Regions from separate parts of the Oerskovia sp. NPDC057915 genome, predicted to be linked through region 2. Evidence: predicted binding sites of a transcription regulator. Region 2 holds the regulator's gene; the other holds the start of a gene.
The links. Region 2 encodes HspR, which represses chaperone genes until heat shock. Its sites were predicted from a motif close to AAGTTGAGTCNNNNNGACTCAACTT; they were not measured.
Positions count from the first base shown of each region.

Region 1: clpB (ATP-dependent chaperone ClpB) is a predicted target of HspR. The motif match lies at 1,780-1,804, and genes of this name have one in related genera.

Region 1 covers NZ_JBHVOS010000005.1:144,102-148,318, reverse strand. Annotated here, with positions in the region: gene ACFVQ3_RS05255 (alpha/beta hydrolase) at 1-892, opposite strand, end outside; gene ACFVQ3_RS05250 (hypothetical protein) at 1,017-1,592, opposite strand; gene clpB (ATP-dependent chaperone ClpB) at 1,855-4,217, shown strand, end outside.
Region 2 covers NZ_JBHVOS010000012.1:39,819-44,035, forward strand. Annotated here, with positions in the region: gene dnaK (molecular chaperone DnaK) at 1-31, shown strand, start outside; gene grpE (nucleotide exchange factor GrpE) at 28-666, shown strand; gene ACFVQ3_RS09755 (DnaJ C-terminal domain-containing protein) at 848-1,867, shown strand; gene ACFVQ3_RS09760 (heat shock protein transcriptional repressor HspR) at 1,912-2,418, shown strand; gene ACFVQ3_RS09765 (DUF1540 domain-containing protein) at 2,614-2,922, shown strand; gene ACFVQ3_RS09770 (hypothetical protein) at 3,110-3,907, opposite strand; gene ACFVQ3_RS09775 (sigma-70 family RNA polymerase sigma factor) at 4,112-4,217, shown strand, end outside.

The DNA of each region.
Region 1 (4,217 bases), on a different contig from region 2:
TGTGCTGGACGTCGAGCACGCTGTCGGTCGTCACGACCTCGGGGTGCCAGCCCTTGTTCGGCCCGGACCGCGTCGAGGTCAGGACGAGCACGGGGCACTGGACGTGCAGCCCGCGCGCGACCTGCGCGTGCCCGCGACGGATCTCGCGCAGCCAGCCCGCCCGGACGGGGAAGCCTTCGTGCGGCTTCCAGCCGAGCTCGTAGGTCCACTCGCCGCCGGTCCCGGTGTGCAGGGCCTGCCCGTAGGCGTCGTCGAGCGAGCCCACCACGAGCCGGGGGGCGAACCGTCCGACGACGTCGATCACCCGGGTGGAGATCACGCGGTCGAACCAGGACGAGTTGAGGTCGAACCAGGGGCTGTTGAGGACGAGCGCAGCCACCTTGCCGGGGCGCGCGTTGGCCCACAGGCTCGTGACGAGGCCGCCTGTCGAGTGCCCGACGACGACGAGCTCGTCGTGCCCCTCGGCCCGGATCACGGCGGCCGCCGCGTCGAGGTCCTGGGCGTAGAGGCTCAGGTCGTCGACCATGTTGGGGTCCTTGCCGGCCTCGGTCCAGTGCGCGAGCGAGCGGCCGTACCCGCGCAGGTCGATCGCGTAGAACGCGTAGCCGTGCTCCTCGAAGGCGTCGCCGAGGTGGGTCTGGAAGAAGTAGTCGACGAAGCCGTGGACGTACAGCACGGCCCGACGGCGTCGCTCACCGCCCGGGGTCGTCGCGCCGTCGGCGGGGGCTGGGCGAGACGCGTGGGTCGTGGGTCGCGCGGGGTCCGGTGCGGCGCCGTCGGTCACGGGACCCGTCGCCTTGCGGACGAGCGTCGCGGTGTCGCCTCCCGGGAGGTCGAGCGTCCGGGCGACCCAGTCGGGTCCGAGGACGTCCTGCTGCCAGCCGTGCGTCATGGTGCTGCCCTTCGCGCGCGGACTCGGGCGGTGCCGCGGCGCCCCGCCATTGTCCACCGCCGGGGCGGGCCTGTCAGAGCGAGCGTGGGCTCCGTGCCGCGCTCGCTCTGACGGGCCGTGGGTCTCAGGCGGGCGGGGTGAGGCCTGTCGGGGGGACCGGGGGAGCAGGTGGCGTCGCCGGCGGGGCGGTCTGAGGGGTCTCGCGCAGGCGGGTCGACTCGTCCATCTCGGAGTCGTCGAACGGCTCGGTGCCGGGCTCGGTGACGTGCGCGGTCCAGGTCTGGGCGGGTGCCGCGGGCACTGCGGGTACGGGAGGTGCCGGAGGCGCGGGCAGCGCGCTCGGCGGGGCGTACGGGTCCACGGTCGCCTGCGGAGGGGCCGGCGGCTGCGCGGGGTAGGCCTGGTACGGAGGCTGCTGTGCGCCGGGTGCTCCGTAGGGCTGGGCGGGCGGGGCGGCCTGGGCCGGGTAGCCGCCCGGCCCGGGCTGCCCCGGGTACCCGCCCTGCCCCGGGTACCCGCCTTGCCCCGGGTACCCGCCCTGCCCCGGGTACCCGCCCTGCCCCGGGTACCCGGCGACGGGTGCGCCGTAGGGCTGCGCCACGGGCACCTTCTTGGGACGCAGGAGCAGCCAGGCGACGACGCCGATCACGACGAGGCCGACGAGGACGACGGCGGCGACGAGGAGGAGCGCGAAGTTCATCGGAGACCTCCGGCGGGACGAACGGTCGTCGCCCTGGTGCGGTCTGCGTGGTCCGGTGCGATGGTGGCGAGAGGTTCGAGCCGTCGTGTCTTCACACCCACAGCATCCCGTGGATCGGTGGCGGTGAGAAGGGGGCGGTCATCGGTCGGTCCTCGGCTCGGACGCCTCATCGCCGACATGACGGACAGAGTTGAGTGGAATAGGCTCAAGTCAGGTCCTGTTGTTCCAGGTAGACCCAGACCCTGAAGTATCCGGAGACCCCATGGACACCAAGTTCACCACCATGTCCCAGCAGGCCATCGGCGAGGCCATCCAGACCGCCTCGGCCGCCGGCAACCCCCAGCTCGAGCCCGTCCACCTCCTCGCCGCACTGCTCACGCAGGAGGGCGGCGTCGCCGTCGGGCTCCTCGACGCCGTGGGCGCGAACGCGCAGGCCATCGGCCAGAAGGTGCGCGCCGCGCTCGTCGCGCTGCCCACCGCGAGCGGCTCGGCCGTCGCCCAGCCCACCGCCTCGCGCGGCACCTCTGCCGCGCTCGACCTGGCCTCGAAGGAGGCCCAGGGCATGGGGGACGAGTACGTCTCGACCGAGCACCTGCTCATCGGCATCGCTGCGGGCTCCTCGCCCGCCGCGCAGATCCTCGGCGACGCCGGGGCGAGCGCCGACGCGCTGCGCTCCGCGCTGCCCGCCGTCCGGGGCTCGGGCCGCGTGACGAGCCCCAACCCCGAGGGCACGTACAAGGCGCTCGAGCAGTACGGCCAGGACCTCACCGCCGCCGCCGCCGAGGGCAAGCTCGACCCCGTGATCGGGCGCGACTCGGAGATCCGCCGCGTCGTGCAGGTCCTCTCGCGCCGCACCAAGAACAACCCGGTCCTGATCGGTGAGCCCGGCGTCGGCAAGACGGCCGTCGTCGAGGGACTGGCCCAGCGCATCGTCGCGGGCGACGTCCCCGACTCGCTCAAGGGCAAGAAGCTCATCTCGCTCGACCTCGCGGCCATGGTCGCAGGCGCCAAGTACCGCGGCGAGTTCGAGGAGCGCCTCAAGGCCGTCCTGGAGGAGATCAAGTCCTCCGACGGCGAGGTCGTGACCTTCATCGACGAGCTCCACACGGTCGTCGGTGCGGGCGCGGGCGGCGAGGGCGCCATGGACGCGGGCAACATGCTCAAGCCCATGCTCGCCCGCGGCGAGCTGCGCCTGGTCGGCGCGACGACCCTCGACGAGTACCGCGAGCACATCGAGAAGGACCCCGCCCTGGAGCGCCGCTTCCAGCAGGTCTTCGTGGGCGAGCCCTCGGTCGAGGACACGGTCGCGATCCTGCGCGGGCTCAAGGAGCGCTACGAGGCGCACCACAAGGTGACGATCGCCGACTCGGCGCTCGTGGCCGCGGCTGCGCTGTCCGACCGCTACATCACGGGCCGCCAGCTCCCCGACAAGGCGATCGACCTGGTCGACGAGGCCGCGTCGCGCCTGCGCATGGAGCTCGACTCCTCGCCCATCGAGATCGACGAGCTCCAGCGTGCCGTCACGCGCCTGGAGATGGAGGAGGTCGTGCTCTCCGAGTCCGACGACCCCGCCTCGCGCGAGCGCCTCGAGAAGCTGCGCGCCGACCTCGCCGACCGTCGCGAGGAGCTGTCCGCGCTGACCGCACGCTGGGACGCCGAGAAGGCGGGCCACAACCGCGTCGGTGACCTGCGCGCCAAGCTCGACGAGCTGCGCGTCCAGGTCGAGCGGGCCATCCGCGAGGGCGACCTCGAGACCGCGGGCCGCATCCAGTACGGCGAGATCCCGCAGCTCCAGGAGCAGCTCCAGGCCGCCGAGCAGGAGGAGGCGTCGATCGACGTCGACGAGTCCGCCACGGCGCAGCAGGCGCCGATGATCGCCGACAAGGTCGGCGCGGACGAGATCGCCGAGGTCGTGTCCGCGTGGACCGGCATCCCCGCGGGCCGCATGCTCCAGGGCGAGTCGGAGAAGCTCCTGGCCATGGAGGACGTGATCGGCAAGCGCCTGATCGGGCAGAAGGCCGCGGTCGCCGCGGTGTCGGACGCCGTACGACGTTCTCGTGCGGGCGTCGCCGACCCCGACCGCCCCACGGGCTCGTTCCTGTTCCTCGGCCCCACGGGCGTCGGCAAGACCGAGCTCGCGAAGGCGCTCGCGGACTTCCTGTTCGACGACGAGCGCGCCATGGTCCGCATCGACATGTCGGAGTACGGGGAGAAGCACAGCGTCGCCCGTCTGGTCGGTGCCCCTCCGGGGTACGTCGGCTACGAGGAGGGCGGCCAGCTCACCGAGGCCGTGCGGCGCAGGCCGTACTCGGTCGTGCTGCTCGACGAGGTCGAGAAGGCGCACCCCGAGGTCTTCGACATCCTGCTGCAGGTCCTCGACGACGGCCGGTTGACCGACGGTCAGGGCCGCACGGTCGACTTCCGCAACGTCATCCTGGTGCTGACGTCGAACCTGGGTTCGCAGTACCTCGTGGACCCCATGCTCGACGACACGGCCAAGCGTGAGGGCGTCATGTCGGCGGTCCGGTCGAGCTTCAAGCCGGAGTTCGTCAACCGGCTCGACGACGTCGTCATCTTCGACCCGCTGAACCTCGACGAGCTGGGGCGGATCGTGGACATCGCGGT
Region 2 (4,217 bases):
CGAGATCGTGGACGAGGACGACAAGAAGTGACGAGCGACGCGCAGGGCCCCGAGGAGTTCGGCTCCGAGGACCAGCCCTTCCACTTCACGGACAAGCGCAAGGTGACCCCGGAGGGGCAGCCCAAGGAGGCTGCCCCCGAGGGGGCCGCCGGGGCCGGCTCGGCGGGGAACGACGCCGAGCAGGACCCGCTGGCCGGGCTCGACTTCGAGCCCACCGGCGAGGCCGGCGACGACGCAGCGCTCCTCGCTGCGCAGTCCGAGGCGGCGGCCCACCTCGACGCGCTCCAGCGCGAGCGGGCCAGCTTCACCAACTACCGCAACCGGTCGCTGCGTGACCAGGAGGCCGCGCGGGTCAAGGGCGTCGAGGACGTCCTGGCCGCGCTCCTGCCGGTCCTCGACGACATCGACCGGGCGCGCCAGCACGGCGAGCTCGACGGCCCGTTCGTCGCGATCTCCGACAAGCTCGACGCGAGCCTGTCGAAGTTCGGCATCGAGCGGTACGGCGTCGTGGGCGAGGAGTTCGACCCGACCGTCCACGAGGCGCTCATGCACCAGGTGGACCCGGCCGCGACGTCGGCCACGGTCAACATGGTCATCGAGCCGGGCTACCGGATCGGCGAGAAGATCGTGCGCGCCGCGCGCGTCTCGGTCGTCGGACCGGAGTAGAGACGACGGTGGGTGCCGGGCCCTGCGGGACCGGGCACCCACCGTCCCGGGACGCCCGACGGCGGAGCGCACCTTCCACGTGAAGGTGACCTCCGCCGTCGGGCCCCCGGGAGCACGACCACTATCGATGTAAGCACCACGACCGGCCCCGGGGCCGGTGAGACCTATGAGAGGAGGCGCCTTGACCGGTCAGGACTGGATCGAGAAGGACTTCTACGCCGCGCTGGGCGTCCCCAAGGATGCCGACGACGCCGCGATCAAGAAGGCGTACCGCAAGCTGGCCCGCACCTATCACCCCGACCAGAACCAGGGTGACGCGAAGGCCGAGGCGAAGTTCAAGGAGATCGGCGAGGCCTACGCGGTCCTGTCCGACGCCGAGCAGCGCCAGCAGTACGACGCGATCCGTGCCATGGCCGGCGGGGGCGCCCGCTTCTCCGCAGGAGCCGGCGGACCCGCCGGTGGGGCCGGAGGGTTCGAGGACATCTTCGGCGGCATGTTCGGCGGCGGTGGCGGAGGCGGGGGAGGCCGCGTGCGGTACTCCACGCAGTCCGGCGGTGGCGGCGGCTTCGAGGACATCCTCGGGTCGATGTTCGGCGGCGGGGGATCCCAGACCGGGTTCCGCCCCAACGCCGGCTACCAGCGCCCGCAGCCCGGTGCCGACGTGCAGTCGAGCGCGACGCTCGGGTTCCGGCCGGCGGTCGAGGGCTCGACCGTCAACGTCACGACCGAGGGCCGCACCATCACGGCCCGCATCCCGGCAGGCGTGCGCGACGGCCAGAAGATCCGGCTGCGCGGCAAGGGGCGCCCCGGCGTCGCGGGCGGAGCCCCCGGCGACCTGGTCATCACGGTCCACGTCACGCCGCACCCCGTGTTCTCGGTCGACGAGAAGCACAACCTGCGCCTGACCGTCCCCGTGACGTTCGCGGAGGCGGCGCTCGGCGCGACCATCGAGGTCCCGACCCTGGACGGCAGGCCCGTCAAGGTCAAGGTCCCCGCGGGTACGCCGTCGGGCCGCACGCTGCGCGTCAAGGGCAAGGGCGTGAAGACGGCCAAGGCGACGGGCGACCTGCTCGTCACGATCCAGGTCGTCGTGCCGCAGAAGCTCTCCAAGGCCGCCAAGGAGGCCGTCGAGGCGCTCGCCGCGGCGACCGACGGTGAGAGCGACGTGCGCTCCGACCTGTTCGGGCGCGCGGCCGAGTAGCGAGCAGGACCGACCAGCAGGCACGAGGAGCAGCGAGGAGGAGCATGGCCAGGAACGAGGCTCCCACGGGGAGCCAGATCCCGTTCAACGCGTACGACGACGCCCCCGTGCTCGCCATCTCGCAGGCCGCGACCCTCGCCGGGATGCACCCGCAGACCCTGCGCCAGTACGACCGCCTGGGTCTCGTGACCCCGCGCCGCACCATGGGTCGCGGCCGCCGCTACTCCCAGCGGGACGTCGCCAAGCTCCTCGAGGTCCAGCGGCTCTCCCAGGAGGAGGGCATCAACCTCGCGGGCATCCGCCGCATCCTCGCGCTCGAGGAGCAGGTGAGCCGGCTCGAGTCCCGGCTCGACGCGCTCTCGTCGCAGCTCGAAGGAGGGCGCGTGTTCGCGGCCGGGGTGAGCGGCGACGTCGTCATGGTCCCGCGGGGGCGGCGCGTCCGGCGGACGACGGCGGACCGGGGTACGGATCCCGGCCGCGGCGGCGGCCAGGTCGTCGAGTCCACCGAGACGCGCGCGCTCGTCCTGTGGCGGCCCGGCCGCGGCTCCTGACCTCGGGAACCGAGGACGCGCACGCGGACGGAGAAGCGCCCGCACGACAATTACGTGCGATCCGCGTGACGTAAAAATGGCGGAATTCCGCCGAAGTGAGTGAGGCCTTGCTTCCTATACAGGGGACGTTCCAAGGAATACCGTGAAGGAGATGCACGGTCGAACGCCCCCGTCCTTCGAGCAAGGAGAAGTCCCATGAGCAGCCTGATGGAGATGCCCCAGGTCGTCGAGTGTTCGATCGACGGCTGCGGATACAACCACGAGCACGGCTGCCACGCCGGCGCCGTGACGATCGCCGCGCACGGCAGCGAGGCCGAGTGCGCCACGTTCATCCCCCTGACCTCCAAGGGCGGTCTGGAGAAGGTCATCGCCCACGTCGGCGCCTGCCAGCGCGGCGAGTGCTCGCACAACGAGTCGCTCGAGTGCAACGCCTCCTCGATCCGCGTCGGCGCCGGCCCTCAGGGTGCCGACCACGCGGACTGCCTGACCTACAGCCCCCGCTGACCCTCGCGCCGTCCCCCCAGCGCGATTCCCCACGACGCCCCGCTCGTCCCTCGCCGGACGACGGGGCGTCGTCGTGCGCGGGGGCGCCGTGGAGCGAGGGCTGCGGCCTGCCGACGGCGCGCTGACCGTGGGGCGTGCGCGGACCGCGGCGCGCGCGGACCGCGGGGGAGTGGCCCGTCGGGCGCCCTCAGCGCGAGAGGTCGTGGAGCATGTGCGCGGCATCGGCGTGCCGCGGGGGCAAGGGCTCGACCCAGATGCGAGGCGGACGTCGCAGGATCGCGGTCACCCCGAACGTGAGCGCCGTGCGCTCGATCCTGTGCCGCAGCTCGGCACGCACCGGACCGACGTCGGCCGTACGGGTGCAGAGCGCGGCATAGATCCCGCCGCCGAGCGTCGCGACCGGGTGCCCGAGGCCGAACGTCTCCGTCAGGACCTTGCCCATGGCCGCGGCGCGGGCGACCTTCTGCCATCCGTCGATGCGCTCGATCGCGACGTCCACCAGGACGAGGCAGTGCGTCGCGGAGGCCGGCGTCCCCGAGCGGTCGGCCTGCCCGTACGTCTCCTGGAGGCGCTGCACAAGATAGGGCACCGTCACCAGGCCCGAACGAGGGTCGGTCGTGGGCGGAGCGCCGGGGACGACCTCGTTGCCGACGGCCCACCCGGTGCTGACTGCCCGCAGCACGGTGACGTCGGGGGCCGTGCCCCACAGGTCGAACAAGCACGAGAGGTCGTCGATCGTCTCGCCGATGCTGATGCCGTCACGGCCACGGGCCTCACCGAGCCGCTCGGCCGCAGCGGCAGGGCACCGGGAGTCCGTGAGCGCCTCGACGAGCGCCTCGACGGCAGGGTGGTACCAGTCGCCCGGCCGCAGCCAGACGCTGTTCGTGCTGGCCGCCTGCCACTCGTCGAGCAGCGAGGCGACGGCTGGCTCGGGGTAGCCAGGTCGTAGGTCCATACCCATGAGACGTCCGAGGTCGGTGCTCATGACGCGACAGCGGCCGTCCGGTTTCTCTTTCATCCACTCGACACACCGAGGGACATGCAGCACATTCCGCCGGTTCTGTCATCCTGACAGACGGACAAGACGGGCGAATCTGCGGTGAGACGTAGGTAACACCGCCGATTTTCCCGTCTAGGATGAACGGGAGGGCCTCACCTGCTGATGGGGCGGAGTCAGAGGCGGTAGGGCATGACGCAGGTCGACACGTCGAGGGACGATGCCTCGACGAGCGATGCCGAGCTGATCACCGCCGTCCGTGGCGGTGACTACGCGGCGTTCGGCGCGCTGTACGAGC